One region of the Sphingobacterium sp. NPDC055431 genome, then DNA from elsewhere that is predicted to be linked to it. Evidence: riboswitches for the same ligand, from Rfam matches in the RefSeq annotation. Region 1 holds a riboswitch; each other region holds the start of a gene.

Region 1 (10,683 bases):
GGTGAAAACTCCCCCTCAAACTTCAATTTGGTTTTCCAATCTTTCGCGATCTGTCTATCTACCTCATCACCTTTAAAGGCAATGAATTTGATCATGCCCAATAAATCTTTCCATGTCAGCTCGTCTTCACGGTAATTATCCAAGAACCATAATTGGCTACGGGTATAAATATCATTTAGGACAGGTTTGACATCACTAAATTTGACGATTTGGTCCCCATCAAAGATATACTTCCCTTCGACGTCCTTCCCTAAAAAGAAGCCGGTCAAATAACATTTTTGGATGGCAGCAAAATGAGGGTCTTTAACTTCCACATCCTGGTATGGGATCAATCTTGCCTTGAAAGCTAAAAGCTCTGCTTGTAGCTTTCGGATATCAATTTTCTTGCTATCGGTCTTGAAGAATGCTGTATAACCAGCTGTAGCACCAATGGCCTGCCCAAAGGAAGATCTGAACCCAATATTATCCGGAGATTTAGCCATGGACCTCAATCGCCCGATATCAAACAGGTTTTCTTTTTCAAAATCCAACAAATCTTTCAGGAAGACCACAGAAGAAGCTTTATCCAACTCCCCTACGGCCAAACTGGTCCTGCTGATTGCCAGACCCATATCCTTGGCCTGAGTATAGCCGCCTTGCAATGCCGAGTCCAATTTAAGTCCAGATGCCTTAACCAGGCCTGCATCTTCACTGGCATCTACTACCGACAGCACTTCAAATTTCTGTCTATTGGAAAGGATAATTTCCCAATTTCTTTTATTTCGGGTTACTTTAGATATGCTCTGTTCCTTAATGACGGTCAAGTTTGGCAATTCTCGCATATACTTGTCAATGGCATTCCTTGCCAATTGTGGATTAAAATCCTTCTTGACTACCTGGGCCAAGGAATCATCACGGGTCTTGCTGATAGCCATTTCCATCAGAATGCCCATCCATATCCCTCCATCCAAGTTTTTGTTGCCTTCAAATTGAAGGACCTCGGAAGTGATTTCCTCTGCCAAAATCGGCCTGTCCATCAGCATGACGGTCGGAACATTCGATCTGGCAGCCTGTATTGCAGCAGACAGGGCAGTAATGTCCGATCCATAAACGAACATCTTTGGTTTTGCCTTTTTTTGTGCACAAACCAGACAGGGAAATAGCAAACAAAGAAAGGTTAGGACTCTCAAATTCATAGTTCCATAATTTTAAATCGAAAATAAGCAAAATCAAACAAGTATTCGTTATGCTATTATCCATTATATCGTTGAAATAGCTAACTTTGCTACATGGTAGAAGAAGAAAAATCATTGAATTTTATTGAAGAGATTATCGAAGAGGATCTTCGTAATGGGAAAAATGATGGGCGTGTATTGACCCGTTTCCCTCCTGAGCCAAATGGCTATCTTCATATTGGGCATGCTAAGTCAATCTGTCTAAATTTTTCTTTAGCGCAGAAGTACAATGGCAAAACAAACCTACGTTTTGACGACACCAACCCTGTAACAGAGGATGTGGAATACGTAGATAGCATCAAAAAAGATATTCAATGGTTAGGATTCCAGTGGGCCGAGGAATTATACACCTCAGATTACTTTGATACACTTTACGACTTTGCGGTCGAATTGATCAAAAAGGAATTGGCCTATGTAGACGACAGCACTTCAGAAGAAATCGCTGCATCTAAGGGAACTCCTACCGTTCCAGGAACTCCGACCGTATACCGCAGCCGCTCTATCGAAGAAAACCTAAAACTTTTCGAAGAGATGCGCGATGGTAAATATAAAGATGGCGAAAAGGTATTGCGTGCCAAGGTGGACTTGGCGAGCCCTAATATGCACATGCGCGATCCGATCATTTATCGTATCAAACATGCCCACCACCACCGTACTGGTGACAAATGGTGCATCTATCCTATGTATGATTTTGCTCATGGACAATCTGATTCCATCGAAAAGATAACTCACTCGGTATGTACCTTGGAATTTATTCCGCACCGTCCATTATACGATTGGTTGATCAACAGTTTGGAGATTTTCCCATCTAAACAATATGAGTTTGCTCGATTGAACCTGAACTACACGGTGATGAGCAAGCGTAAATTGCTTCAATTGGTAAACGAAAAGTTCGTTGAAGGTTGGGACGATCCTAGGATGCCTACCATTTCAGGCCTACGTAGACGTGGATATACCCCTGAAAGTATCCGTAATTTCTGCGAACGCATCGGTATCCAAAAACGTGAAAACATGATCGATGTCAGCCTATTGGAGTTCTGTATCCGTGAGGACCTGAACAAAACAGCTTGGCGCAGAATGGCCGTATTGGACCCAATTAAATTAATCATCACAAATTATCCTGATGGAAAGGTTGAGGAACTACATGGCGAAAACAACCCAGAAGTTGAAGGTGGAGAGGGTAGCAGGGTAATCCCATTTTCTAAAGAACTATGGATCGAGCGTGAGGACTTTATGGAAGACGCTCCTAAGAAATTCTTTAGGTTAGGGCCAGGTCTTTCCGTGCGCTTGAAACACGGCTATATCGTAACCTGTACTGATTTCAAAAAAGATGAAAACGGTAATATTACGGAAGTGTACTGTGAATATGTTCCTAATTCTAAATCTGGTGAAGATACATCAGGCATGAAGGTAAAAGGAACCATTCACTGGGTTTCTATACCACATGCCAAAGAAGTGGAAGTACGTCTTTATGACCGTCTGTTCCAAGATGAGAATCCTGCTGCTGCCGAAGACTTCAAAGCTTCTATCAATCCAAATAGCCTACAGATCATTGAAAAAGCCTATGCTGAACCTGATCTGGCAAATGCTGAGCTTGGAAAAGGATATCAATTTATCCGCTTAGGTTATTTTAACCTTGATAGCAAGAATACAACTGAAGATAAACTTGTCTTCAACAGAACAGTAACATTGAAAGACTCTTGGGCTAAAGAGTCTAAAAAATAATCTGGTTTTAAGGCATAAAAAAAGGACAAGTAAATTTCTTGTCCTTTTTTTATGGCCCGATAGTTTTACAACCACACGGCCTTGTATTTCTTGTCCATTCGGGAGGCTTCAGCCATCAACCGTTCATCTCCCAATTCTTTCAAGATCGGAACATACTGGTCTAATGCCGCCAATCCCAACTGAATGGAAATGGAATCATACCCCCTTTTTGCTTTTTGATAGATTGCCAATTGATAGTCCAAATTTTCCTTAATGGCCTCCAATTGCCTACCCGCCAACATCTTTGCTCTATCGACTTCCTTTACCTTCAGCAAGGTGTCCACAAGTACAGTATTGTAGTAGGTCTGTCGCATGCTTTTGGTCTCCCTCGGTTGAAAATCATAGGCTTGCAAGGCCAATTCCCTTGCCTCATCTAACTTTCCTTGATTAACCAAGGCTTGCATACCATCTGTATAGACATTAGGGTAGATCCATCCCTCATAGTATTGGTTGGAATCAACATCGAAATGCTTCAACGTATTAATATTGGACCATTCAAATTTATGAATGGCATTATCGTAAATCTTATCTGCATTGATCAGTCCGTTGCCATTTGAAGACTGCCCCATATCTACAGGCATCAGTTTGCTGACCAAGCCCTCTGAAGCAAGGTATTTATCCATGCCCATGGAGATTGCCGGTGCACTCAAGGAGACAAAGTAAATTGGCCTTTCCCAATTGTTATTGACCAAAATGGACATCAAGCTTAAGTCTGCTCGGGTCACCAGATTTTCCTTGAGCTCCCATTGCATGTGCTCTGGGATAAACTGCTGCCATTCCGCTGGAATATTGGCATTTTTCAAGGCTTTCTCCTTATCTATCTTAAGTTGGAGCTTTTTCGTCGGCATCACATTTACAAAACTGCCATCACTTGTTTCCAGCTTGTTCCTATTATCGTCCGAAAGCATCACATCCAGCAATTGATCCACATCTGTATAGCCTTCAATTCCTAGGTCAACCACCTGAATCACGTCACGAACACCCTTTTTTACTTTATTAAAGTCGAATGCGATCGGCAAAGCCTTGGATTGATTGACACCCTCCATCGCCTGCTTTACATACCAATCCGAGCCTAGGTAGCCATAATTCAAGACCCTGACATCTGTCCGGATTCCCTCTACTTCCTGTAGATACCATAATGGGAAAGTGTCATTATCAGCATAGGTGAACAATATGGCATTGGGCTCACAGGAGTTCAAGGTATTCAAGGCCACTTCCCTCGTCATATGACGACCAGAACGGTCATGGTCGTCCCAATTCTCCTTGACCAACAATATAGGGCCAGCAAGCATAGCAAATCCAACGGCAGAATAGGTAATTGCCTTCATGGAAAGTTTGCTCCTTTTTTGCATAAAATCAATCAAACCCAGGACTCCTAAACCGATCCATATAGCAAATACATAAAACGAACCTGCATAGGAATAATCACGCTCTCGCGGCTGTAGCGGTGTTTGATTTAAATACAGCACAATAGCTAATCCAGTAAAGAAGAACAATAGACCAACAATGCTGGCGTCCCTTTTGCTTCGCTTTGCTTGCCAGATCAAGCCGGCAAATCCGAGCAGTAGGGGAAGGAAGAAGTAGGTATTCCTACTTGGATCTTCTTTCATACGATCAGAAATGGCATCCATTCCCGGCAAACGCAGTTCATCCAAAAAACCAATCCCTGAAATCCAATTGCCAGCAGTCAACTCGCCTTGGCTAGGTGTATCATTCTGTCTGCCCACGAAATTCCACATGAAATAACGGGAATACATATGACCTACCTGATAATTGAAAAAGAACTTCATATTATCCAGAAAGGTTGGATCCTCCCCATCTTGTAGATTCAAATATTGTTTATAGAATTCAGTATGCTTTTGGCTGTACAACCTCGGGAACAATACTTCCTTGTCGTATTTATAGCCTTTGACATTTTCATATTGCTCATATTGCTCGGTATCCTTCCTATAACCTACGGATTCCTTAACATCCGTTATTTTTGAATTGAAGGTCGGTCCCTTAAACAGGGGTTCAGATTGGTATTGTTCCCTGCTCAAATAGCCCAAAAAGGAATATGCATTATCAGGAGCATTATTGTTCAGTGTAATATTCGTTTGAGCACGGATTATTATCATACTAAAGGACGTGAACCCGAAAAAGACCAAACAAGTACCTAAAATCAAGAGATTTAGGATAGGCTTGTTCTTTCTGATCGAATACATAATGCCGAAAACCGCTGCTGAAACTAAGAGCAGGACAAACAGAACAATGCCTGAACCAAATGGCATACCCAATGTATTAACGAAGAAGAGATCAAATCCTGCTGCTATCTTTACAGAATATTGGATCACTCCCCAAAGAATAAAGGCTAAGGCGAGAACTCCCCAAGCAAAGGATTTAATTGCACCTTTCCAGGTCACCTGCTTAGACTTCCTGAAATAGATCAGGAGTGCTATGGCTGGAATCGTCAATAAATTCAACAGATGAACTCCGATGGATAGTCCCATCACATAGGCAATCAGCAATAGCCATTTATTGGAATCCGGTTCATCTGCCCTTCTCTCCCACTTCAACGCCAACCAAAATACAATGGCGGTACAAAGTGAAGACATGGCATAGACCTCTGACTCCACAGCAGAATACCAAAAGGAATCTGTAAAGGCATATGCCAGAGCTCCTACCGCTCCAGCAGCGAAAATCTGCAGATTTTGGAGGCTATTCCCTTCTGACTTTCCTAAAAGCAGTTTTCTTGCCAAGGCTGTAATGGTCCAAAACAAAAACATAATGGTCAAGGCTGAACAAAATGCCGAACCTAAATTCATCCAAAGTGCAATATGTTCCTTATTTCCAAGAGCAAGGTTTGAAAACAGGTTCTGAACCAAGAGAAACAAGGGTGCCCCAGGTTGATGTACAATTTCCAGCTTATCCGATGCCGCAATAAACTCACCGGTATCCCACCAACTGATGGATTGATCCACAGTGAATGCATACAATACAAACGCAATAACAGCACATAGCCAGCCGAGAAGATTGTTGATTTTGCTATAGTTCATAATAGTAGGTAATAAATGTGATTTAAATTTAAAAAAGAATTATCTCCCACATTTGTGATTAACATTATTTAACATGGAATACGGCTGCTCTCTTTCTTCCAAAAAGGCCTTATCATTGCTGGATTTTCAGGAGCTTTATTTGGATTTGTTTTACCCACATTCCGAAAACTCGCAAAATGAATAGAATTTTATCCAAGTCATTCTCGAAGCTGTCTCGAAGCTGTCTCGAATGAGACTGCTATATTGGTTAAAAAACTCTCCTCATGATAAACGACAAAAGGCGAATGAAATCATCCGCCCTTTGTTCTTATTTTAGAGTTAGTCAATTTAATTACACTAATTTTTCAACGATATTTTTAGTAGGTCCAGGATTACTCATGGTGTAGAAATGCAGTACTGGAACTCCAAAGTCTATTAATTCCTTACATTGCTGTACTAGCCATTCTTCGCCAACTCGCCTAACATCCGCATTGGTTTTACAGGATTCCACGGCATCGCTTAGGTCTTCTGGAATATCCAAGTGGAAAATCCGAGGAAGGGTAATCAATTGCTTCTTGGTTGTCAACGGCTTCAGTCCCGGAATAATAGGAACATGAATATCATTTTCCCTACACTTCGTCACAAATTCCTTATATTTTTCTACGTTAAAAAACATTTGGGTAACGATAAATTCAGCTCCCATTTCTACCTTTTTCTTCAACCATTTAAAATCGGTATTGAAGTTAGGTGATTCAAAATGTTTCTCGGGGTATCCGGCAACGCCGATACAGAAATTGGTCTTTTCGGATGAGCCTATATCTTCATGTAGGTAGGAACCTTCGTTCATATCCACCACTTGTCGCAATAGGTCGGTTGCATAAGCATGTCCTCCAGCGGTTGGGATAAAGTCGGCATCACCTTTTCTGGCATCACCTCTCAGCACCAATACATTATCGATACCTAAGAAGTTCAGGTCGATAAGTGCGTTTTCAGTTTCTTCTTTGGTGAAACCACCGCAGATCAGATGCGGAACCGCATCAACTTTATATTTACTCATGATGGCAGCACAGATGGCTACCGTACCAGGTCTTTTTCTATAGGATACCCTTTCCAACAATCCGTTAGCATGTTGTTTGTACAGGTAATCCTCACGGTGGTACGTCACATCGATAAAGGGAGGTTTGAATTCCATCAGTTCATCCATCGTTTGGAAGATACTTTGGATACCCTGCCCTTTAGCAGGAGGTAACAGCTCAAAAGAATATAAGGTCTTGCCTTTCGCGTTCTTGATGTGATCTACGATTTTCATAAAAATATATTAAGGCTTAGAGAGAACACAGTGAACACTGATTCTTTGGCTTATCTTTCCCATTTTGGGGGTAGAATGTAGCACCTTGACTGGTGTCAGGTTGCTAAGGCTTCAGCGGGTCTAGTCCCTCTGCCTTTCTCTATAAGCGAGGGCTAATATCGTCAATAGCAAGGTAATCTCAAAATGTTTCAAGAAAAAACTTTGCGGATGGCATTGAATCAGAAGGAATCAGGGTTGGATGGATGGGACATATAAATGAATGGAAGAAGGTATGATCATAAAAAAATGGGCGTTTATGAAACGCCCATTCTCTTTTCAAAATATCTTATTAATCTTCTAGGTACATATCTATCAAACCTTCAGGAAGGTTCAATACGATAATCTTTTCTTCGGGGTCTATGCCGACGATGAAGTCCTCATTAAGGGGAAACATGGCGTCTCGGCCATCGATATCTACGGTTGCGATAAATTGCTGTGGCATCTCTTGGACATGGGTAATTTCGCCCAATTCGCCTTCGTCTTCCTCAATGGCGGTATAACCTACCAGATCATGATAGGTAAAATCATCGGGATCACGTTCTGGCATTTTATCGTTTGGCAGGTAGATTTGCTTTCTCAATAAAGGTTGGGCTTTGTCAATATGGTCAACATCTTCAAAGTTGACATAAGCTGTGCTGTTATTGTGAAATTTGACCTTTTCTACAAAGAATGGCACCAATTTCTTGTCCATCTCCAAGAAAACTACATCCAGATCAAGGTCCATATAGTTATCAAATTCAAAAAACAGTTGCAGTTCACCCTTCAACCCTCGGGTTTTACTGACATAACCGATATAAAAACATTGATCTTTCGTCATATTCACAAATTAATTTCCAAAAATACGGAATTCTTTTTCTGTTGGGATTTTAGGGATGTAAAATCAAGATAAAATGGGAACAAAAAAGCCGGTTCATAGAATGATCCGGCCATTTTGAATACTTTATGAAGAGATTATCCTTCAGTTTCTTCAGTGTTTTCAGTAGCATCAGCAGCTTCTTCTGCTTCTTCTGTAGCTGTTTCTTCAGCAACAGGAGCGTTTTTAGCAGCGATAGCAGCAGCTCTGTCTTCTTTTTTCTTAGCTTCAGCAGCTAAAGCAGCTTTCTTAGTCTCATCTTTAGATTTCGCTAAGCCTGATTTCTTTCCTTCGATTTGAGCATCTTTACCTTCAGCCCATTTAGTGAAAAGTTCTTCAGCTTTAGCTTCATCAAAAGCTCCTTTTTTCACACCGCCTTGTAAGTGTTTTTTGTATAAAACACCTTTGTAAGAAAGGATAGCGCGAACTGTGTCAGTAGGTTGGGCACCTTTGTTCATCCAGTCTAACGCTTTTTCGAAATCCAAAACGATAGTTGCTGGGTTAGTGTTTGGGTTGTAAGAACCTAAACGCTCGATGAACTTACCATCACGTGGTGAACGGCCGTCTGCTACTACTACGTGGTAAAAAGGTTTTCCTTTTTTACCGTGTCTCTGCAATCTGATTTTAGTTGCCATGTTTTTTCTTTATTTATGTATTCAACATATCCCCCGTTGCTTCATGCAGGAGGGGACGCAAAGATACAAAGTATTATCAATTAATACAATAGAGAATTTAAAGCTGTTTTATCTGTAAAATATGCCCTCCTTCCGAGCTATAATCTTGAAAAAGATTTGAGTAATCTCCTAATAATACCGATATTCAGATACTTCAAACCATTGACATCTTATGCAAAGAATTGCTCCTTTAAGGATTGTAAAAGCTTCCGCTGGATCTGGAAAAACATTTTCTCTCACCGTACATTACCTGACCCTGTTGCTATCAAAAGAGAGCAGCTATCGGGAAATCCTCGCCGTTACCTTTACCAACAAGGCTACAGCCGAAATGAAAGGCCGTATCATGTCCGTCCTTCATGGCTTGGCAATCGGCAGTACAGCAGATGACATTGAGCAGTACAGACAGCAATTATTGCAGCAGAACACGCAATGGGACCCTGTAAGCATTCAGGAAAAAGCCAATCGGATCTACAGGAGGATCCTCCATGACTACAGCCATTTCTCGGTAAGTACCATTGACGGGTTTTCGCAAAAGGTGATCCGTAGTTTTACCTACGAACTGAACCTCGATTCTGGCTATGCCATCGAGATGAACACCAACAAAGTGAAGCGTGACCTGACCGTTATGCTAAACCAACTATTGGATGAAAGACCTGACCTGTTGGAATGGATCATCAACTATGCTGAACAGAAGATCGGGAAGAATGAGAACTGGAACTACCGACAGCAGTTAATGGGTTTGGCAGGGTTGATTTTCTCGGAGAACTTCCAGGAGTTTGACAGTTTTATGATTTCTGCTGATACAGACAGGATCTTCAACCTGCTCAACAAAGAAATTGATGAAAAGACGAATGCCTTTTTGGATGCCTTGGTTCAAGGAATAGAAACTTTCAAAGCTGAATATCGCCGATTGGGGGTTGATGATTCAGAAATGAAGGGAAAGTCCAGAAACAGACTCGTAGCGGCCAGCAAGATCAACATAGACCCCAAAAAGATTTCTACCTCTGATATCCAGGAAAAGATATTTGACAAGTTTTTGGTTTTGTTGGATAATGAAGAGCATTATATTGACGATAAAAAGGAGGTTAGGTATGAATACATGCAGGGCATCCGTCCGGCATTGGACGCCATCCTTTCCCTACAGCAGCATTTTGCAAATTATATTGCTTACCAAGCCGTACAGACCAACCTGTATTTCCTGAGGTTGCTCAAGGAAATGAGTGACCTACTGAGTCAATGGAGAAAGGAAAACTCTGCACAATTGATCTCGGATGCGCAGATACTGCTAAACAAATTGGGTTTAGATGAACACAGTGACCCGACCTTTATCTGGGAGAAGATTGGCAACCGATACAATTATTTCCTGTTTGATGAGTTTCAGGACACTTCACGCATACAATGGAAAAACTATAGCCCATTGCTCCTAAATGCCCTTGCTGATGCTACGGGCAAGATTGCTGAGCATCTAGTGGTAGGCGATGTGAAACAGAGTATTTATCGTTGGCGAAATGGGGACTGGCGGATCCTTTTGCAACAGATTGACCAGCAGGTTTCGCAGAATTTCCACCTCAAGGAAAATCAAATAAATGAATTTATAGATAACGGAACGTTGGACACTAATTTCCGCAGCCTTCCGAATATCATTAATTTCAACAACTACCTATACGAAAAGATCCCTAGTCTATTGCAGCAAGTTTTGAACGAGAAAGTTGGCGAAAGTCTGGGCGAAGAAGGCATGACTTGGTGGAATGCTACGGGCAACAATAGCCTACTTGAAAAAGCTTATCAAAACAGCAGGCAACTGATCCCTGAACAT
Region 2 (10,683 bases), on a different contig from region 1:
CACCACCTACAACCTCAGCGTAAATTTTCGCTCCACGCGCTAATGCATGCTCTAGGCTTTCCAACACAATTGCTCCGGAACCTTCGCCAGACACAAATCCATCACGATCTTTATCGAATGGTCGAGATGCTGTCTTAGGATCATCGTTCCTGGTAGAAAGTGCGTGCATCGCATTGAAACCTCCGATACCAGCTTCATTGATAGTCGCTTCGGAACCACCGGTGATAATAATGTCAGACCTTCCCGAACGGATGTAAGTGAAGGCATCGATCATTGCATTGGTAGCCGAGGCACAAGCAGAAACTGATGAGAAGTTTGGACCTTGCAATCCATGGCGCATAGAAATATGGCCAGGAGCTAAATCGATAAGCATTTTGGGAATAAAGAAAGGATTGAACCTAGGCGTTCCATCCCCTTTGGAATACTGTGCAACTTCCTCAGTGAAAGTTGTTAATCCACCAATTCCAGAGCCCCAAATTACACCAATTCGCGTCCTGTCTAATTTATCGAAATCTAGACCTGCGTCTTTTACTGCTTCATCGGTAGATGCAATAGCATATTGGACAAAGGGATCCATCTTACGGGCTTCTTTACGGTCCATATAGACGTGCGGATCAAAACCTTTGACTTCGCAGGCAAACTGTGTTTTGAATTTTGACGCATCAAAGTGCGTGATAGGAGCGGCTCCACTTACACCGTTTATTAATCCATCCCAGTATTCTGAAACGGAATTACCAATAGGTGTAAGTGCGCCTAATCCTGTTACAACTACTCTCTTAAGCTCCATTTATGATGTTTGGCCTAATAAAATTAGTTAGTTAACGTTTTTTTCTAAGTAAGCGATTGCTTGTCCTACAGTACTGATGTTTTCAGCTTGGTCATCAGGAATTGCAACGTTGAATTCTTTCTCGAATTCCATGATCAACTCAACTGTATCAAGTGAGTCTGCACCTAAATCATTCGTGAAAGAAGCCTCTGGTGTCACTTCATTTTCGTCTACACCTAACTTTTCTACGATAATTGCTTTTACTCTTGATGCGATATCTGACATGATTTTCTAGTTTAATTGTTTAATAAATCTGTGCAAAGAAAAAATAAATATTCCCAAAAATCAAATCTTTTTGACTTTTGAAACTAAATAAAGAACAAAGTCATCTTAAATAAAGTTTTTAACACCTTATTAATTAACCTTAATCCAATAATACTAAAACAAATAAAGTTTTACAAACTTAATGCATATTTAATGATATTTTTACTTAACCTTCAAACTTAAATGCAGTAAAAACGTAATTTTGTAAATCATCAAAACAAATTGACTTGAGCAAAATAACCTTTAAACTCGAAACTGACTTTGACCTGGAACTCGATTTTGTCCTAATTGGGATCAGTTCGGTTTTGAGAGATTATCGACTTTGCCACTTTATCAACAAGCATACCGGACTCCAGCTGGTCTACGGGAAGGAAGATTACACGGACCATAACGGCCACAACAAGGAAAAACCCAAGGACGAACTGGATTACCACATTCTTTTTGAATCCAAGAAAAACAAACCCGTCGTAAAAAATCACTACAACATCTTCAGGTACCATAACCAATCTTTCGAATTTGAATTCTATTTGCTGAGCAACCGATCGGTCGAAGGTGCCGCGTTAATACCTGAAATTAGTAGCTTTGATTACTTCCTGATGATCAAACATTTTATCGACGAGGAGGATTTAGATGCTCTTTTAGAAAACATTAAGTCTATTCCGGAAGTTCTTTTAGTAAAAGAAATAGACCCAACAATATTGAAATCTAAAGAAAATCTGATATTTTAGCGGATTATTAAGATAGTGTATCTTATACACATAAACCTAATCATCTGCTTTAAGGGGAGAATAAAGCAGGAAATGACTTAATAGAGAATATAAATTTAAAATTTAATTTAAATGGATAAACTAAAAAAGCGGACCAAAATTGTTGCCACACTAGGTCCGGCTTCTTCAAAAAAAGATGTTTTAACCCGTATGATTGCAAAAGGGGTAGACGTATGTCGCCTTAACTTCTCACACGGTTCTCAGGAAGATCACTTAAAGGTAATCAACACAATCAACGAAATCAACCAAGAACACCCTTTCAACGTAGGTATTTTAGCCGATCTTCAAGGTCCTAAAATCCGTATCGGAAAAATGAAAGAAGGTGGTGCTATCCTTGTCAATGGAAGCACGGTAGAAATGACTACGCACGAACTTATCGGTGACGAAAAGAAAATCTACATCACTTATGACAACTTCCCTAACGACGTAAAAGAAGAAGAAATCATCCTATTGGATGACGGTAAACTGCAATTGCGCGTTCTTTCAACAAACCACTTGGACACAGTAACTTGTGAGGTTGTTCACGGGGGAATCCTGACTTCTAGAAAAGGTGTAAACCTTCCTAATACAAAAGTTTCTATCCCTTCATTAACAGAAGAGGATCTAGACAACTTGAACTTCGCCCTTGACCACGGTGCTGACTGGATTGCCATGTCTTTCGTGCGTTCAGCTGAAGACATCAAACAATGTAAGGAAATCATCAAGAAAAAAGGTTCACATGCTAAGGTGATCGCTAAGATCGAAAAACCTGAGGCTATTGACAATATCGACAGCATTATCGAAGCTACGGATGCGATCATGGTTGCTCGTGGTGACCTAGGTGTTGAACTTCCAATGGAAGAAGTACCAGGACTTCAAAAAATCATTGCTCAAAAATGTCGTAACCTTTCAAAACCGGTTATCATTGCAACACAGATGTTGGAAAGTATGATCACTACCCCTCGCCCAACACGTGCGGAGGTGAATGACGTTGCTAACTCTGTAATCGATGGTGCTGATGCTGTGATGTTGAGTGGTGAAACTTCAGTTGGTGAATTCCCAGAGATCGTAATCGAGACTATGGCGAAAGTGATCACCCATGTTGAAGCGACTTCATATCCGTACTACAGCGAAAAAGAGCAGTTAGGTACTGTTCCTGTAACGCGTATTCCAGATGCAATATGTAGCTCATCGATCTTCTTGGCAGAGAAAACCCATGCTTCTGCAATCGCTGTCATGACTTCTTCTGGCTATACTGCCATGGAAATCTCCAGCTACCGTCCTGATGCTGACATCTATGTCTTCACAGGTAACAAATCCTTGTTGCGTACGCTTAGCTTATGCTGGGGTGTGAAAGCATTCATTTACGAAAAATATGAATCTACTGATGGTACTATCCAAGATGTAAACTACTTATTGAGAGAACGTCACTTGGTAGAACCTGGCCAGATCGTAATCAACACTTCTTCTACCCCTCTTCATGAGAAAGGCAGAACGAACACCATCCGTGTTTCTGAAGTAAAATAATTACAAAACGATACAAAAAAAGAGCCTCAATGAGGCTCTTTTTTTGTATCGTCTATTTTCAAGCTATCTCTTGATTATTGGCGACTTGACGGTCGCTGAATCCTGTTTGACAATCCTAGAATGCTCGTCCAGCTTCTTTGTTCCCGGCATTTTCACCGACCCCTCACCTGACAGTTTTTTCTCCAAGATTACAGTATCATCATGCTCCTTCAGCACATCATGTGGAGTAACCATAAAGCCCTGTCTATTGCCCTTATAGGCATTGGGAATCTCTACTGATTTATTCATGGAATCCAACAAGGGGATCTTGAACTGCTTTAAACTATCCTTGGGATTAAGGTCAACCTTAAAATCTAATGGTTTCTTTTTTTGAATATTTTGATTATTTTCCGCAGAAGAAGGAATTGCCCAAATCAGGAATAAGAAGGAAATCAAGATGAAATTTTTCATAATCAGTATCTTAAGTCATTATTCTATAACAAAAGAAATCCTATTCTGCTAAAAAAGCTAAAAACTTGCTGTTAAATTGTGTTAAATGAGAAAATTAGCTGTTTTCCCTTATTACTTTTGTAACAAATGAAAAAAAGAAGTATTGCATTGATTATTTGGCTTATGTCCATTGCGCTGATCGGCGTAATGGCAATGCAGTATTATTTTGTGCGGGAATCCTTCATCAAGGAGTCCAAACTTTTTGATGAGGAAGTCAAGGCATCCCTTTCGGCCGTGGCCAATAAGATCGAGCGTCAGGAAATCTATGATTTCGCAAGGGAACAAGAACGACTTAACCAAGAGAAGTTCAGGATTGACCAGGAACGCATCCAAAAGAACGAGAAGATCCTTGCCTTGCAGGTGCAATACCAGGACAGCATCAAAACCTTGCAGAGAAGGGCTTTTGCCCATACCACCAGGTTCAACTTCCTGGAAAGAGAACTGAACCAACAGTTCCCGGCGGTACCCATCAGCAATGATTTCTACGAAACGTACCTAAAGAGAAAAGAATACAAGCACCTTGTGCGAATCACCTTGGAACAGGGCCTAACCTCCGACAATACCATTGGAGAGTTCACCAATGTGGAGGCCATCAAGGTCGTCCCTAGGGTTGCGCAGAAGGACGATAGCACCCGATACCTGATCCCCGTATTCAACCCACCTTCCACCGAAGCGATTGCTTACCAGATCAGGACCCTACCTCCGCGTTATGATTCCAAGACCCTGTCAAAGATCGAGGAACTCGAGATTAAGCTCAATAACCTGAGAGGACAGCGATTATCAGAGGCCGCAACACTATATGACACCATTGCCATGTTAGGAGGCAAGAAAAGCTCTGTAATCGCCGATGTAGCCATGGGTATGGAATTATCCAAAAGACCTTTGGCCGAACGTATCAACGGGAAGAAAACCGTCAATCTATTGATCCACGAACTCCGTGAAAGAGGAATAAAATCCTCCTTCGTCATGGAGATCAAGGATTTCAATAAGATGCCCGTTTTCCAAGGAGTCTATCAATTCAACAACGAGCAACTCAAGGAAGTCAATAATCCTTTGATCTATACCGCTAGACTATTCCAAGGAGACCGTGGCAATGCTCCTGGCGAGCTCAGCATACATTTCCCTAACAAGGGCGGAATTATTGCCGAGACCATGGGCTATTGGCTATTTCCGACCATCCTAGCCTTATTGGCGCTGTTGATCGGATGTTTTGCCTATACCTTGAGCATCATCTTCAAACAGAAGAAGATGTCGGAGATGAAAACCGACTTCATCAACAACATGACCCACGAGTTCAAGACGCCTGTAGCCACCATCATGATCGCCAGTGAATCCTTACGTGACCCTGAGATTTCCGCCGATGGCAAGCGTGTCAACAAATTGGCAAACATTATCTACGATGAGAATGTCCGTTTAGGCTCGCATATCGAACGCGTCCTGAACATTGCCCGTCTGGAGAAAGAAAACCTAAAGATCGAGCGCACCAATGTGCACATCAACTCCTTGGCCAACGCAGTCTTGGAGAGCATGCGACTACAGATGGACAAGGCAGAAGGCACCTTGAATATTGACATTTCAGCAGGCAATGATTTAGTGGTTGGCGATGAACTTCACCTTTCCAATGTGATGTTCAACCTGGTCGACAATGCAATTAAATACTCTCAAGAAAAACCAGAAATCACTTTTAAGACTTTTAATAGAGGGAACAGTATCGTAATATCAGTTGCAGACAAGGGAATGGGAATGACCAAGGACCAACAGGAAAAGATATTTGACCAGTTCTATCGCATACCTACGGGAAATATCCACAACGTGAAAGGCTTCGGTCTAGGGCTAAGCTATGTTAACGATATCATCAAAAGACTGAACGGAAAAATCTCCGTAAAAAGCGAAAAAGATAAAGGCACACAATTTGAAGTAACGCTTCCTTTAAAGGACGCATCCAAGGAAGTAGCATAACATAAGAAAGAGAAAAGTATGAATCAAAAGATATTATTAGCAGAAGATGATCCTAATTTGGGCGAATTACTGAAGGATTATCTTGAATTAAAAGGAAAATTTGACGTTGTGCTCTGTACAGATGGTCAAGAAGGAATGGATGCCTTCCGAAAGGAAGAATTCGACCTTTGCATCCTGGATGTCATGATGCCCAAAAAAGATGGCTTCTCCCTTGGAAAGGATATCCGCAAGATCAATCAGACGGTCCCTATCATCTATGCTACTGCAAAAGGCATGATGGAGGACAAAACCCAGGCCTTCGAACTAGGTGGTGACGACTATATCACCAAGCCTTTCCGTGTTGAAGAACTTTTATTGAGAATAAATGCGCTATTAAAGAGAGCTTCCAAGGACAAAGAAGAAGAAGTATCAGACAAGTTTGAGATCGGCGATTATTTCTTCGATTACACCAGTCAGATTATCTCCTACAAAGGTCAACAGCAGAAACTGTCTACCAAGGAGGCCGAGTTGCTTCGTTTGCTTTGCTTAAAGAAAAACGATGTCCTGACCCGCGAAGAAGCCCTGATCAAAATATGGCATGACGACAATTACTTTACCGGCCGAAGCATGGACGTATTCCTAAGTAAACTGAGGAAATACCTCAAAGAAGATCCAAACGTGGAAATCGTCAATGTGCATGGTAAAGGATATAAATTGTTGGTTAGCTAAAAAGACTTGAGACAATAGACATAAGACAGTAGACTGAAGATATGGGATAAATATCTGTCCAATTTCATGTCCTAAAGATAAAAATATTATTACCATAAGAAAGGGGAATAGTTTACACTATTCCCCTTTCTTATGGTTGTTTAAGGACCTCAGCTTTTCTATTGTCTTGTGTCTTTTGTCTGATAGTCTAAAGATTTTCCTTGGAAAATAAAAATCTTATCCATAACTTAGCCGACGCTTATAGAGAAAGGCAGAGGGACTAGACCCGATGAAGCCTTAGCAACCTGTCACTTGACAAGGTGCTACATTCTACCCCGATTGGGAAAGATAAGCTGGTTACAGGAATCCTAGGTAGCCTTCTCTTAGCAAAAAGACTTATTGGAATTTATTTAATTTAGTAGAGAACTATATGCTATTAACAAACAATTTAGGCTACCCACGTGTGGGTGCTTTCCGTGAACTGAAGAAAGCTAACGAAGCTTACTGGGCAAAGAAAATCAGCGCGGAAGAATTATTGCAGGCTGGACTTAAAATCCGTGAAAGCAATTGGAAGACTCAAAAAGATGCAGGTATCGAATTGATCCCATCGAATGATTTCTCATTCTATGACCAAGTCCTAGACTTATCTTTAACTGTTGGAGCTATTCCCGCTCGTTACAACTCCCTTTTGAACAAAATCGATCGCCAATATAACCTAGACTTATATTTTGCGATGGCTCGTGGTTTCCAAGAAGGTGGCGTTGATGTAACTGCCATGGAAATGACCAAGTGGTTTGATACAAACTACCACTATATCGTTCCTGAATTCGTGAAAGATCAAGAATTCAAACTGACTTCAGAAAAATTCCTAAGTGAATACAATGAAGCAAAACAATCAGGTATCGAAACTAAACCTGTCCTGATTGGCCCTATCACTTACTTATTGTTAGGTAAAGAAAAAGAAGCTGATTTTAACCGTATCGATCTAATCGACAGATTACTTCCAGTATACGAAGAGATCTTGGCTAAACTTGCTGATGCTGGCGCTAAATACGTGCAGATCGATGAGCCTTTCTTGGCTTTAGATATCGATGATGCTACCAAAGCTCTTTACGGAAAAGTATTCGAAAAGTTAGCTGCAGCTGCCAAAGGCATCAAATTAATCGTTGCTACATACTTCGAGGCATTAGGAAACAACGAAGACATTGCTGTTAACCTTCCTGTGCATGCGTTACACCTAGACTTAGTTCGTGGTGAAAACCAACTTGACACGATATTATCCAAAGTTCCTGCTTCCCTAACCCTTTCATTAGGTGTTGTTGAAGGCCGTAACATTTGGAAAAACGACTACGAAAACTCATTGAAAAAAATCAAACAAGCTGTTGATGCTTTAGGAAAAGACCGTGTATGGATCGCTCCTTCTTCATCTTTATTGCATGTTCCTTTTGATTTGGACAATGAGAACAATGAAGAGTCCCTACCTGCTGAGGTTAAAAACTGGTTAGCATTCGCTAAACAAAAATTAGCTGAGGTAAAAGACCTTGCAGTATTGGCTGAAGGTGAAGTTGATGCTGAAACACAAAAACGTTTCGACGCAAACAAAGAAGCTGCTGAAAGCCGCCGTACTTCTCCATTAATCCACAGACCAGAGGTTAAAAACCGCGTCAGCAACATCACTGATGAAGATGCTAAGCGTACTTCTACTTTCAACGCTCGTAAAGAAGCGCAACAAGCGAAGTTCAATCTTCCAGGATTCGCAACCACTACAATCGGTTCATTCCCACAAACTAAGGATGTTCGTAAATGGAGAGCTGACTTGAAAAAAGGTGCCATCTCTCAAGAAGAATACGATAAAGAAATCGCTGCTGAAACAGAAAGAACAATCCGTTTACAGGAAGATTTAGATATCGATGTATTGGTACACGGTGAATTCGAACGTAATGACATGGTGGAATACTTCGGTGAGCAATTAGCTGGATATGCATTCACACAAAACGGATGGGTTCAATCTTACGGTTCTCGTTGTGTTAAACCTCCAATTATTTTTGGTGATGTTTACCGTCCTGAAGACATGACTGTTCGTTGGTCTGCTTATGCGCAGTCTTTGACTAACCGTCCTGTAAAAGGAATGTTGACTGGTCCTGTAACCATCTTACAATGGTCATTCGTACGTAACGACCAACCTCGTTCTACAACTACATACCAAATCGCTTTGGCAATCTTGGACGAAGTTCAGGCATTGGAAAAAGCAGGTATCAAGATCATCCAAATTGATGAGCCAGCTATCCGTGAAGGACTTCCTCTACGCAAAGCTGATCAGCAGGAATACTTAGACTGGGCTGTACGTGCATTCCGCGTTTCTTCATCCAATGTTGATGACGATACACAAATCCACACGCACATGTGCTATTCTGAGTTCAACGATATTATCCAAGATATCGCTGCCATGGATGCTGACGTAATCACCATCGAGACTTCTCGTTCTCAAATGGAACTGTTAGATGCTTTCGCAGACTTCAAATATCCTAACGATATTGGTCCAGGTGTATATGATATCCACTCTCCACGTGTTCCTAGCACAGAAGAGATGGTTAACTTATTACGCAAAGCAAAAGCAGTAGTTCCTGCAGAGCAATTATGGGTAAACCCTGACTGTGGTCTGAAGACTCGTGCTTGGCCAGAAACTAAAGCTGCCTTAGAATCTATGGTAGAAGCTGCCAAAATCCTAAGAGCTGAATAAGAAACATTAGTAATTTAAAATAAGATAAAGGCCGAGCAATTTTTGTTCGGCCTTTTACTTATCATTTATTTTAATACAGGTTTCTTTCGATTGGCAAAATAATAGATCGGCACTCCCATCAGGATCAATATAAACCCAGGCCAGGTGTACTGTGGTTTATACAAGATCAAAAGCACACAGAAAGCTGTTCCGATCAAGAGATAGACCAATGGAGGGATAGGATATAAGAATGTTTTATAGGGTCTTTCCAGATCAGGTCTCTTCCAGCGCTGATACATCATCGCCAGGACCGTGATCATATAGAAAATCACGATCACAAAGGACACCATGTCCAATAGGTTCCCATACTGCCCGCTCAAACACAATAGCGAAGCCCAGATTCCCTGAAACCACAGGGACCTTTCCGGAACATCATTCTTGTTGTTTGGAATGGCCTGCTTCAGAAAAAGGCCATCCTTGGCCATGCTCTGAAAAACCCTTGCTCCTGAAAGCACAATTCCATTCACGCATCCAAAGGTTGAGATCATCACCAATATGGCCATGATAATGGTCCCTGCGCTTCCCAATAACTTTTCAGCAGCAGCTATCGCAACACGATCATTCGCGGCAAAGGCAATTTCTTCTCGATTTAAAGTGGCTAAATAAACATAATTGGCAAACAGGTAGAGGATCATCACCAAGCTGGTTCCGATCACCATGGCTATTACCACAGTCTTCTTCGCATTCTTAATCTCCCCCGCCACGAAGGTTACATTTTCCCAGGCTACACTACTGAAAACCGAACCTACCATGGCCGCAGCAATTCCACCAAGCAACACATTACCTGAAATCTCTTTCCAGCTTGAATGGTCCAGATTTTGCGAAGCAGACCAACCGAAGCTCATGTTCCCTGAAAACTGATTGCTCTCGATCAATAGAAGCCCGCCAACGATCAGGGCCAATAGGGCAATGACCTTGGAAGAGGTGAAGACGGATTGGACAATCTTGCCACTCCGCACCCCCTTACTGTTGATAAAAGTTAACAACAGTATGATTCCAATGGCAAGGATCTGCATCCAGGTGATCATAAAGGTGCCATTCTGGTAAATGGGAGCTGCATCATTCAGCTGTGGAAAGAGGTAGCCGGCGAATTTGCCAAAAGCAACCGCAACAGCGGCAATGGTTCCTGTCTGGATCACGGCAAATAAGCTCCATCCATACAGAAAGCCAGTCATTTTCCCAAAGACTTCAGTCAGGTAGGTATATTGTCCACCAGCTTTAGGGTACATCGAAGAAAGTTCACCATAACAGATTGCGGCAGCAATGGTCGCAACCGCAGTAATCAGCCATACAGCAATCAGCCAATAGCCCGACCCTAACTGTCGCATCATATCCGATGAAACAATAAAGATCCCACTTCCAATCATAGAACCCATGACAATCATAATGGAGTCCCATAAATTGAG
Region 3 (10,683 bases), on a different contig from region 1:
AATTGATTTTGTGTCCTGTATTTTCAATGGCACCAGTTTCATGGACCTCAATATGTCCGGTATCGGCAGCAATCACGGATTCGTATGGTTTAAGGAGATGGCTAATGACCAGCATGTTTGCTTGGGTACCTCCAGAAACAAAATAGATCTCAGCATCTGGATTGTTGATTCTTTTTTTGATGAAAGATTTTGCTTTTAGGCTGAGGTTATCTTCCCCATAACCGGCTTCCTGATCAAGATTGGTTTGGGATAGAAGGTTTAATATATTGGGGTGAGCACCCTCACTATAATCGTTTTTGAAGCTTATTTTAGATTGCATGTGTAAATATAATCGTTTTCGCAATCGGATGGAATAAAATAAAAAAAGGATTGATCAAATTGACCAATCCCTTTGTGGTTGTATAATTATTCGTTTATTTTCCAAACATTCCAGCAAGGCTATCCAAGATGTTGCCTTTAGCACTATTGTCGTTTTTCTGGTCGAAAAACTGTCCAACTAAATCACCTAAACCACCTGCAATATTAGGTTGTGATGAGCTAGCAGTGCTAGAACCACCGCCTCCTAATACGCTTCCGATCAAATCACCGATTCCGCCTCCTGAAGCACCGGCATTTGACGAGCCACCTCCAAGGATGCTTCCTAAAAGGTCTCCAATCCCTCCGCCGCCAGTTCCAGCGTCAGCTTGTTTCTTTTTACCTAAATAACCCATTACCAAAGGAGCCAATAGTGCTAAAATGCCACCGATTTTCCCCATGCTAATTCCTGATTTTTCAGAAAGGGATTGTTTTACCGTATCGGTGTTGCGACCAAAGATGTGATTTACAATTTTATCTTCATCTTCTGTTGGTCCTTGATTAAATAATCCTGCTAGGTTATCGAATATCCCCCCAGAGTGGTTATCCAATGCTTTTTGTATGCCTTGAGCTTGTTCAGGGCCCTTTTGCGCATTGTAATTCAAGGCAGACATCATCAATGGGATAGCTGCAGAAACAACCCATTGGGTTTGGTTTTTATCAAGTCCTAATTTTTCTGATATTCCTTCAGTAGCTTGTGAACCAATGCTTCCTGAAATTAAGTCACTAATGTTCATATTGTAGATTGTTATTGTTTATAAATGTTATTTTTATAACTCAAATATATTGCCAATTTTACTAGTATGAAAAAAATATGTTCAAACATCTTTGCGCTTACGGTTCTTTTGTTCTATGGTTGCAATAACCCATCGAAAAATGAAGAAGGAGTGCAAGTCGAAGACGTGAAATTATCCCTTGAATTAGCACAGGAAATTTATGCCATGCCGACCCATTGTATTGAGGTGGAGTATCCCAATAAGTTAGGCCAAGTCTTGGGGTCAGGAGCTGATCTTAAATCGCCCAAATCCCTTCGGCCTGTCTTTTATGGATGTTTTGACTGGCATTCCTCTGTTCATGGTTATTGGTCAGTAATAAAATTGCTGAAGGCATTTCCTGAACTAGATAAAGAAGGGAATATGAGGAAAGTGTTGAATAGCCATATTACGCCTGAGAATGTGCAAACTGAAATTGCTTTTTTCAATGACAAGAACAATTTAGGGTTTGAAAGGACTTATGGTTGGGCTTGGCTGTTCAAGTTGCAAGAAGAACTGGCAAATTGGGAAGATGAGGATGGGCAGCGCTGGAAAGTGGCTTTACAGCCATTAGTGGATCTGTTGGTCAAGCGATATATCGAATATCTCCCAAAATTGGTATACCCAATTAGGGCGGGACAACATGATAATTCGGCCTTTAGTTTATCGCTTTCTTTGGATTATGCCAATTCCGTAGGGGATGAGGCCTTTAAGAAATCCATTCAAGAAAACTCAATGCGTTTGTTCCAAAACGATAAGAATTGTGATCTGGCCTATGAACCGAGTGGATATGATTTTCTTTCCCCATGTTTAGAAGAAGCTTATTTGATGAGTAAATTGATGGAAAAGAATGAGTATTTAACGTGGTTGAAAGGATTTATGCCAGGATTGTTTGACCCTTCCTTCGAATTGAAACCCGAAATAGTTAAGGATAGGACGGACGGTAAATTGGTTCATTTGGATGGTTTGAATTATAGCCGAGCAGCATGTCTTTCCGGCATCAGTAAAATCGATGGAAGTTTGAAGCATTTAAAAGGCAATGCTATAGAACATTTTAACTTCTCCATAGCTAACTTAAGTGCTGAAGACGACTATATGGGAAGCCATTGGCTAGGAACGTTCGCACTGTACGCGATAGGGAGGTTTTAGGGATAGTATTGAGATGTGAGATATGAGTATTGGGATATTAACCGTACTGACTCATTTTTATTGTATTGAGATGTGAGATATGAGTATTGAGATATTAACCGTACTGACTCATTTTTAAAGTATTGAGATGTGAGTACAAAGGTATTAACCTTTATATCTCACATCTCAGATCTCATATCTCACATCTCCCTAACCTAACATAAAGGAATTAATTTATTTTCAGATAGTTTCACTGGGACACTTTGGATCTGGGTAAAGCCGTCTTCCGTACTGATTATGGCTGACAGATCGATTCCGCGATTGGATAGTGCGGAAATCAATGCAGTCCTAAAAGCTGTTTTGTTTGCACCCCAATTGGATTTTACCAAATCATTGTTCAATACAACTAATTCGTTGGTGGAATAGTGGTGGAATTTCTCCACTAGGTGCTGGTGTAAGGGTTTTGTTGTGTTCGACATACAATTAATGTTTAAAGGGTTTAACCATAATTGCATTCAGAGGCGTCTTAAAAGACTTTGCAATATTCGTTTATTTTGGCTTGTTGCCCGTATCGATTTACCACCGCGGTGTCTGTCACTCGGTTGGTATTGCATCTGCAATTCTGAATACTCTACAAACTTAGTAGATTATATTTTAATATGCAAGTGTCAAATAAAAATTTTCTATAATTCTTTTCTCAGGCGGGCAACAGGGATATTCATGGCCTCGCGATATTTTGCAACTGTCCTACGGGCAATGGAATAGCCTTTTTCTTTTAAAATCTCTGTTAGTTTCTCATCTGCCAGAGGTTTTCTCTTATCCTCATTGGCGATGCATTCTTCCAAGATTTTCTTGACTTCCTTGTTGGAAACCTCTTCACCGGACTCAGTCTGAATGGCTTCAGAGAAGAAAGATTTTAAAAGGAAAGTGCCAAATTCGGTTTGGACATACTTGGAATTCGCAACACGGGAAACCGTTGAAATGTCCATTTCGATCTTGTCGGCAATATCCTTCAAGATCATAGGTTTCAGCATTCTGTCATCACCTGTTAAGAAATAGTCATATTGATATTCCATAATGGCATTCATGGTTTTCAACAAAGTCTGCTGTCTTTGTTTGATGGCGTCGATAAACCATTTTGCAGAGTCCAGTTTCTGTTTAACAAACTGAACGGCCTCACGCATTTTCTTGTCGTTCTTTTCGGCTTTTTCGTAATGTTCAAACATTTCCTGGTAGGAGCGGGACACACGAAGCTCTGGTGCGTTCCTGCCATTTAAGGTCAGGTGCAGGACACCGTCGTTGTTGGAGATATGGAAATCTGGGATAATCTGCAATTGCTTACCAGCAACAGCTCCTGAATCGCCTGGTTTAGGATTCAGTTTTAAGATTTCGTTTACAATTTCTTTAAGCTCTTCGGAGTTTACTCCCAATTGCTTTTCGATTTTATCGTAATGTTTTTTGGTGAATTCATCCAAGTAGTTCTCTACAACCAATTGGGCCTGTTGAATTATTGGATTATTTTGATCTTTCTTACGAAGTTGTATGCTCAAGCATTCCTGAAGATTTCTGGCGCCAATTCCCGCTGGGTCAAAGGTTTGAACAATTTTCAGCATCTCTTCAACCTCATCTTCTTCAACGATGACATTTTGGGAAAAGGCTAGGTCGTCGATCAGAGAAAGGATAGGTCGGCGCAGATAACCATCATCATCCAAGGAACCGATGATTTGTTGGCCTAGTACATAATCTTTATCAGAAAGGGCAAGTAAGTCAAGCTGATTTTGAAGATTTTCAAAGAAGGAGTCTTGGACTGCGATAGGGATTTCTTTTTTACCATCCTCATCATCATGGTCATAACCTCCACCGTAATCTTTATAGTCGTCTTCCTGGATATATTCATCTACGCTGAATTCGTCATCATAGCTATTGTCTTCCATGTTGAAGTCGTCATCCGGATCTTTGTCTGGGTATTCTTCGACAGGGTCGTTCATGTTGGTCAAACTACCATCTTCCAAGGCTGGATTCTCTTCAAGTTCTTCTTTGATACGGGCATCTAATGATACAGTAGGTACCTGAAGCAATTTTATGAATTGAATTTGTTGCGGTGAAAGTTTCTGTAATAATTTTTGTTGTAGTGTTTGCTTTAACATGTCCCCGATAAATAAGTCAGGTAAAAATAGGGAATAATATTCAATAAGATAAAATTGTTGTAAACAAAAGAGAATTTAGGAACAGTTTTTGCTATTATAAGTCTCGGAAAAACAGCCTAGTTAAAAACCAAAAATTTCATTTGTTAAATTTCGTTAATTTTCATTTCAAGGTTCATTTTTGGGCGAATTGATATGATTTTTTCCAAAGTTTTGTTCATATTTACCGTATGTTTAGACGAGTCCGGAACAAATTTTTGCGTATCGCACTGATTGTTATTTACTTTATTATCTTATTTACTTGCGCGGTACAAATTAACTTCCTAGGCTTGTTCGGATCATCGCCTACTAAGAAAGAAATATTGTTGCCTGAACTGAATGTTTCTTCCGAACTTTTTACCGCCGACTCTGTTTTAGTCGGTCGCTATTACAAGCAAGATCGTGATCCTGTCCCTTATGATAGTATTTCTCCAAATATCGTTAATGCCCTAATTGCTACTGAAGATGTTCGTTTTAGAAAGCATCATGGGGTGGATTTTATTGGGTTGTTTGGCGGAGTGTTTTCAACTTTAAGTGGAAGTGATCGAGGTGCAAGTACTATTACCCAGCAACTTGCAAAGAATTTATATAGAACTCGCTACAAGGATGCTCAAGGACTGTTAGGGAAGATCCCGGGAGTTGGTCTGTTGGTCACAAAGTACAAGGAATGGATGACTGCCTTCAAATTGGAGAGCAAATACAGCAAAGAAGAAATCTTGACGATGTACCTGAATACCGTTTCGTTTAGCAATAATGCCTACGGTATTAAGTCGGCATCTGTAAGGTATTTTGATAAGCTGCCAAGTGAAGTTACCGTCAATGAAGCTGCTGTTTTGGTCGGTATGTTGAAGGGTACTACCTATTATAATCCAATCAGAAATCCTAAGAACGCTCTGCAACGTAGAAACGTCGTTCTAAACCAAATGGAAAAAGAAGGTTATCTGAAAAAGGATGAAGTAGCAACCCTGAGTAAAGATTCCTTGGGCTTGAACCTGAATAATCAGGAAGTTCGCAATTCCAACGATTCCTACCTTCGTACGGCAGTCGAAAAATGGTTGGAAGAATGGGGTGAAGAAAACGAAATTGATATCTATACCAGTGGTCTGAAAATATATACAACTATTGATTCCAGGATGCAGGAAATTGCTGAAACTGTTGTTTCAACCAAGATGAAGGAATTGCAACAGCGTCTGGACAATGTTTGGGGAAATGATCTGCCATGGAGAGATAAAGAAGGTAATGTGATCCCTAATTTTTTGGAAGACCATGCGAAAAAACTTCCGGCTTATGCATCATTGATGAAAAAATACAATGATGAAGCCAAGGTTTTTGAGGAGTTGAACAAGAAAAAATCCATGGAGGTCTTTACCTGGGATGGAATGGAGAAAGTGGATTATTCGACCATGGATTCGCTGAAACATTACCTGACCATGTTGAATACAGGAATGATGGTCATGGACCCATACAATGGAAATATTAAAGTTTGGGTTGGTGGTATCAATCACAACTATTACAAATTTGACCATGTAAACCAAGCGAAAAGACAGGCTGGATCTACCTTTAAGCCTTTTGCTTATGCAGCAGCCTTGGAGTCTGGTATGGCACCATGTGATAAATTCACCGATAAGCCAGTAAAAATTGAATTCATAAACAATAAAGGGGAACATGAGATCTGGGAGCCAAAAAATGCGGATTGGTCATTTTCTCACAGTGACTTGTCGCTAAGACATGCCATGGCTCGTTCATTAAATACGGTTACTGCACAGATCACAGAGAAAGTAGGTTGGGATAAGGTTGTGGAGATGGCTCATAAATGTGGTATTGATAGTAAATTGGAGTCGGTGCCGTCAGTTGGATTGGGCTCGAATGATGTTTCCGTTTTTGAAATGGTCAGGGGTTATAGCACCTTCATGAATGAAGGAAAGCGTACGGAGCCTGTATTGGTTTCAAGGATTGAAGATAAGGATGGAAAGGTATTGGCTGAATTCAAAACCACTACGAAGGAGGCAATTACTGCTGAAAATGCTTGGTTAATGGGCTATATGCTTAGGGGTACCATCGAAGAGTCGGGGGGCACATCCCAAGCTTTATGGGAATGGGACCTTTTTCAGGATGAGAATCAAATCGGTGGTAAAACAGGTACTTCTTCAGATTATGTTGACGGTTGGTACATGGGGGTAACGAAAGATTTGGTTGCTGGAGTGTGGGTAGGTTGTGATGAACAAAGCATACATTTTAAGAGTTCTGCAACTGGAGAAGGGTCTAAGACTGCATTACCGATCTATGCCCTGTTTATGGAAGAGCTTTATAAACATCCTGAATTAGGGGTGACCTTTGGGAAATTTCCGGAATCAACAGTTGAAATTACCAAGAAATACAACTGTCCAGGACCTAGAGTGCGTGTTCGTCAGGATAGTAGCAGTACCGAGGGCTTGAATCCTGATGCTGAGATTCCTAATATTGTTCTACCTGATTTACTTAATCAAAATAACACGGAAGAGCAACAGGAGGAGACGAATTAATCGACTGAAGTGAATTGATTTTATTATTTTTATTGACTAATAATCAGTTATGAAATTTAACCATATGCTATTTGCGAGAATTTTATGCATTAATCTTGTTTTGGCAGTATGTATGGCCTTGATGCCAGGACAAGCTAGTGCCCAATATTTCGGGCAGAATAAGATGAGGTATAAGAAGCTTGATTTCAAAGTTTATGATACCCCACATTTCAATATTTATTATTATTTGCAAAATGATTCCATGATGAATTGGCTTGCAAAGGAATCTGAGGTGTGGTATGAATTGCATCAACAGGTCTTTCAAGATACCTTTTCGAGAAAAAACCCAATTATCCTATATAATAACCATCCTGAATTCCAGCAAACAACCGCTATTTCGGGAGAGATCAGTGTAGGTACGGGTGGTGTAACGGAAGCTTTTAAACAGCGTGTCGTGATGCCGATCATGCAGATCAACCAACAGACTAGGCATGTATTGGGGCACGAATTGGTCCATGCATTCCAGTATAGGGTGTTGATCGAAGGTGGCGATTCAACGCGATTGGAGAATATTGCAAACCTGCCGTTGTGGATGGTAGAAGGGATGGCTGAGTACTTTTCAATTGGAAAGAAAGATGCTTTTACATCCATGTGGATGCGCGATTCGTATGCTAGAAATGACCTGCCTAGCTTGAGGCAGATGACAGAACAGTCAAGCAAGTATTTCCCTTATCGGTATGGCCAGGCTTTCTGGTCGTATTTAGGGTCAACTTATGGAGATACCGTAATTATGCCTCTATTTATTGAGACTGCAAAATACGGATATGAGAACGCAATAAAACGTGTTTTTGGCTATGATGCCCAGACCATGTCTACCTTGTGGAAGAACAGTATGGAGAACTCCTATAGAAATATAGGTAAGGATACGACTTCTAATCCGATTGGTAAGTTATTGCTATCTACCAAGAATGCAGGAAGGATGAATGTTTCTCCTGCAATTTCTCCTGATGGTAAATATGTGGTTTTCTTGTCTGAGATGGATATGTTCAGTATCGACCTGTTCCTGGCCGATGCCGAAACGGGTAATATTGTAAGGAAGCTGGGGAGCCGACTCACCAATAAGGATATCGATGAATTTAGTTTTATAGAATCTGCCGGTACATTTTCTCCAGATAGCAAGAAGTTTGCTTTCTCTGTCTTCAGTGAGGGAAAGAATAAGTTGATGATCGTGGATATTGGTACGGGTAGGACTTTGACGGTGCAGGCAATGGGGGATATTACAGAGTTTACCAATATTACTTGGGCGCCAAATGGAAGTTTGGTGGCTTTCTCCGGTTTGAAGAATGGAAGAAGTGATATCTATACCTATGATCTGGAGTCAAAAGACCTAAAGCAGTTAACTGACGATAAATATTCAGATTTCCAACCTAGTTTTTCAAGGGATGGAAAGTATATCGTATTCAGTACGGACAGGATGTCCTTGGAATCTTCAAGCAGAAGCGTTGATATTCCAATGGGCTTGGCTGTTGTCGATGTCAATACGAAAGAAATAAAAAATATCCCTGTTTTTCCAGGGGCAAATAATCTAAACCCTCATTTTTCATCTTCAGGAAAAGAGATCTATTTCTTGTCAAATAGTGATGGGTTTAGAAATATGTACCGTATCGTGATAGACGGTGGTCATGTGGAGAGAATGACTGATTTCTTTACGGGGATCAGTGGAATTACGGAATACTCACCGGCAATGAGCGTTTCTGCCAATGATGACATCATCTATTCTTATTTCAAGAATAATTCCTTCTCAATTTATAAAGCGAAAAGTTCTGAGTTTGAAACCAAATCCGTTGATCCGGGTGTCGTGAACCTTGAGGCAGCCATGTTGCCACCAGTTCAGAGTAGAGGGGTTGATGTGGTGAATACCAACCTTTACAACTTCAATGCTTATGGAAGGATCTCAAATTCGCAAATTCAGAACATCCCATATAAACCAAAATTCAAATTGGATTACTTGGCGAATAGTGGAGTCGGGATGTCCGTGGGTTCTAGGTACGGAGCAGGAATAAACTCTGGTATCCAAGGGATGTTTTCAGATATCTTAGGTTACAACCAGATTTTTGCAGCCTTGAACATCAATGGTGAAATCTATGATTTTGGTGGGCAGGTAGCTTATATCAATCAGAGAAGCCGTTGGAATTGGGGTGGATCTTTATCGCATATTCCATACCGCTTTGGCTTCTATAACTTTGATCAAAGGGATTTAGGTAATGGCGTAGAGCCGGTGATCGATCAGTATTTGGTGAGGTCTTTCCAGAGCCAGGCTGATGCGTTCGTGGCCTATCCATTTAACAGGCACCATCGTTTTGAAACTGGTGGAGCCATTTCTTATAACTCATACCGTGTTGACCGTTTTACCCAAAGCTATTATAACTATTATGGCAACCGCGAGCGTGTCCCTAATGATGAGGCCGCAAAAGCTTTAGGTGTATCTAATCTGGATCCTTTTAACCTCATGCAGGTAAACGCAGGTTTTGTCGGTGATAACGCCGTTTTCGGTATTGCAGCTCCTTTGCAAGGCTTCAGATACAGGCTAGGTGCGGAGCAGTATTTCGGTACCTATAGTTTTACTGCACTGAATGTCGATCTGAGAAAATACCAAAGGATCAAACCGGTAACAATCGCAGCAAGGGTGTATTCTTATATGCGTATGGGAACCGATGCCGACAGGCTTTACAATATATATATAGGTTATCCTTATATGGTCCGTGGATTTGAGTCCAATTCATTTGGTCCTAACAGTATGATTGGCTACAATGACCTGTCAGGTTCTAAGATGGTCGTTGGAAACTTTGAAGTGAGATTGCCATTTACAGGACCTGAGAAACTGGCCGTAATACCTTCGGGGTTGCTATTTTCAGACCTGAACTTCTTTATTGATGGCGGTTTGGCTTGGAGCAATAACAGTATCGTGAAATGGAAGAAGACAGATGATGATATCGTTAGTGAAAACATCAATGGACAGACCTATAGCAGTTATGACCCAAGGGTAACCATGCCAGTGTTCAGTGCTGGTATATCACTTCGTGTGAACCTGTTTGGGGCAATGATATTAGAGCCTTATTATGCTATTCAGTTGAATAATCCTACAAGGGAGAAATTTGGAACCTTTGGATTAAACTTTGCGCCGGGTTGGTAGTCTAACTACTTAGAAAAGAGCGAGAGCAGAGTGAGATTAGTGTAGGGAAAGGTTGTTAAGGCCGTTGTTTATAGCTTATGCATAAACAACGGCTTTTTTGTTTGCGCCGAATTTTGATAGATTGGGACATAAGCTAAGCCAATTAGGGTTTGACTTGCGGATCAATCTTTCTTTAACAATCCTTCCCATAGAATTTAGTTCCTGCAATCTTCTGTCGGCTTCAAACAAACTGTTATGGGTTTCCACTAGAACGATACGGTTTAACATGGCAAAGGAAAAGAGCGTAGGCTCCTGTGTGCTCTGAAAATCTTGATAAACTGAATTTAAATCTTGGCTAAATCCCGCCTGTAAGAATTTGCGATTAGAATCTGTTGCGATATAAGTATAGTATTTATTCATTTTATTCTTGTTTTAGCTAAATTATTTGGTAATTTGCAGTCGTTTTGCTAATTTTATTGGTACAATAATACTAATAAATTTAGTATTCCAAAAATTAAATAAAAAAATCTATGGCTAATATCTCATCAAATCTTAAATATCTTCGGAAGAAAAAAGGATTAACCCAGCAGCAG

Evidence for each region. A riboswitch is a leader RNA that binds a small molecule or an ion and turns the genes downstream of it on or off. The one in region 1 is predicted to bind S-adenosylmethionine.
Region 2: another riboswitch for S-adenosylmethionine. It lies ahead of metE (5-methyltetrahydropteroyltriglutamate--homocysteine S-methyltransferase); the one in region 1 lies ahead of ACWIB3_RS13765 (methylenetetrahydrofolate reductase).
Region 3: another riboswitch for S-adenosylmethionine. It lies ahead of ACWIB3_RS15660 (5-oxoprolinase); the one in region 1 lies ahead of ACWIB3_RS13765 (methylenetetrahydrofolate reductase).

Annotation. Positions count from the first base shown of each region.
Region 1 is NZ_JBSHLH010000015.1:105,536-116,218, reverse strand. Features, by position in the region: gene ACWIB3_RS13780 (FAD-dependent oxidoreductase) at 1-1,175, opposite strand, end outside; gene ACWIB3_RS13775 (glutamine--tRNA ligase/YqeY domain fusion protein) at 1,269-2,939, shown strand; gene ACWIB3_RS13770 (glycosyltransferase family 117 protein) at 3,005-6,013, opposite strand; gene ACWIB3_RS13765 (methylenetetrahydrofolate reductase) at 6,345-7,301, opposite strand; SAM riboswitch class I at 7,349-7,449, opposite strand; gene rimM (ribosome maturation factor RimM) at 7,630-8,157, opposite strand; gene ACWIB3_RS13755 (30S ribosomal protein S16) at 8,292-8,828, opposite strand; gene ACWIB3_RS13750 (UvrD-helicase domain-containing protein) at 9,040-10,683, shown strand, end outside.
Region 2 is NZ_JBSHLH010000011.1:98,628-109,310, forward strand. Features, by position in the region: gene fabF (beta-ketoacyl-ACP synthase II) at 1-787, opposite strand, end outside; gene ACWIB3_RS11630 (acyl carrier protein) at 815-1,051, opposite strand; gene ACWIB3_RS11635 (IPExxxVDY family protein) at 1,318-1,818, shown strand; gene pyk (pyruvate kinase) at 1,930-3,363, shown strand; gene ACWIB3_RS11645 (hypothetical protein) at 3,427-3,813, opposite strand; gene ACWIB3_RS11650 (sensor histidine kinase) at 3,940-5,811, shown strand; gene ACWIB3_RS11655 (response regulator transcription factor) at 5,830-6,519, shown strand; SAM riboswitch class I at 6,755-6,853, shown strand; gene metE (5-methyltetrahydropteroyltriglutamate--homocysteine S-methyltransferase) at 6,929-9,238, shown strand; gene ACWIB3_RS11665 (APC family permease) at 9,304-10,683, opposite strand, start outside.
Region 3 is NZ_JBSHLH010000020.1:35,327-46,009, reverse strand. Features, by position in the region: gene ACWIB3_RS15675 (threonine aldolase family protein) at 1-319, opposite strand, end outside; gene ACWIB3_RS15670 (DUF937 domain-containing protein) at 414-1,091, opposite strand; gene ACWIB3_RS15665 (DUF2891 domain-containing protein) at 1,158-2,255, shown strand; gene ACWIB3_RS15660 (5-oxoprolinase) at 2,450-2,713, opposite strand; SAM-I-IV-variant riboswitch at 2,775-2,869, opposite strand; gene rpoN (RNA polymerase factor sigma-54) at 2,918-4,381, opposite strand; gene ACWIB3_RS15650 (transglycosylase domain-containing protein) at 4,609-6,939, shown strand; gene ACWIB3_RS15645 (peptidase MA family metallohydrolase) at 6,989-10,111, shown strand; gene ACWIB3_RS15640 (GIY-YIG nuclease family protein) at 10,187-10,510, opposite strand; gene ACWIB3_RS15635 (XRE family transcriptional regulator) at 10,621-10,683, shown strand, end outside.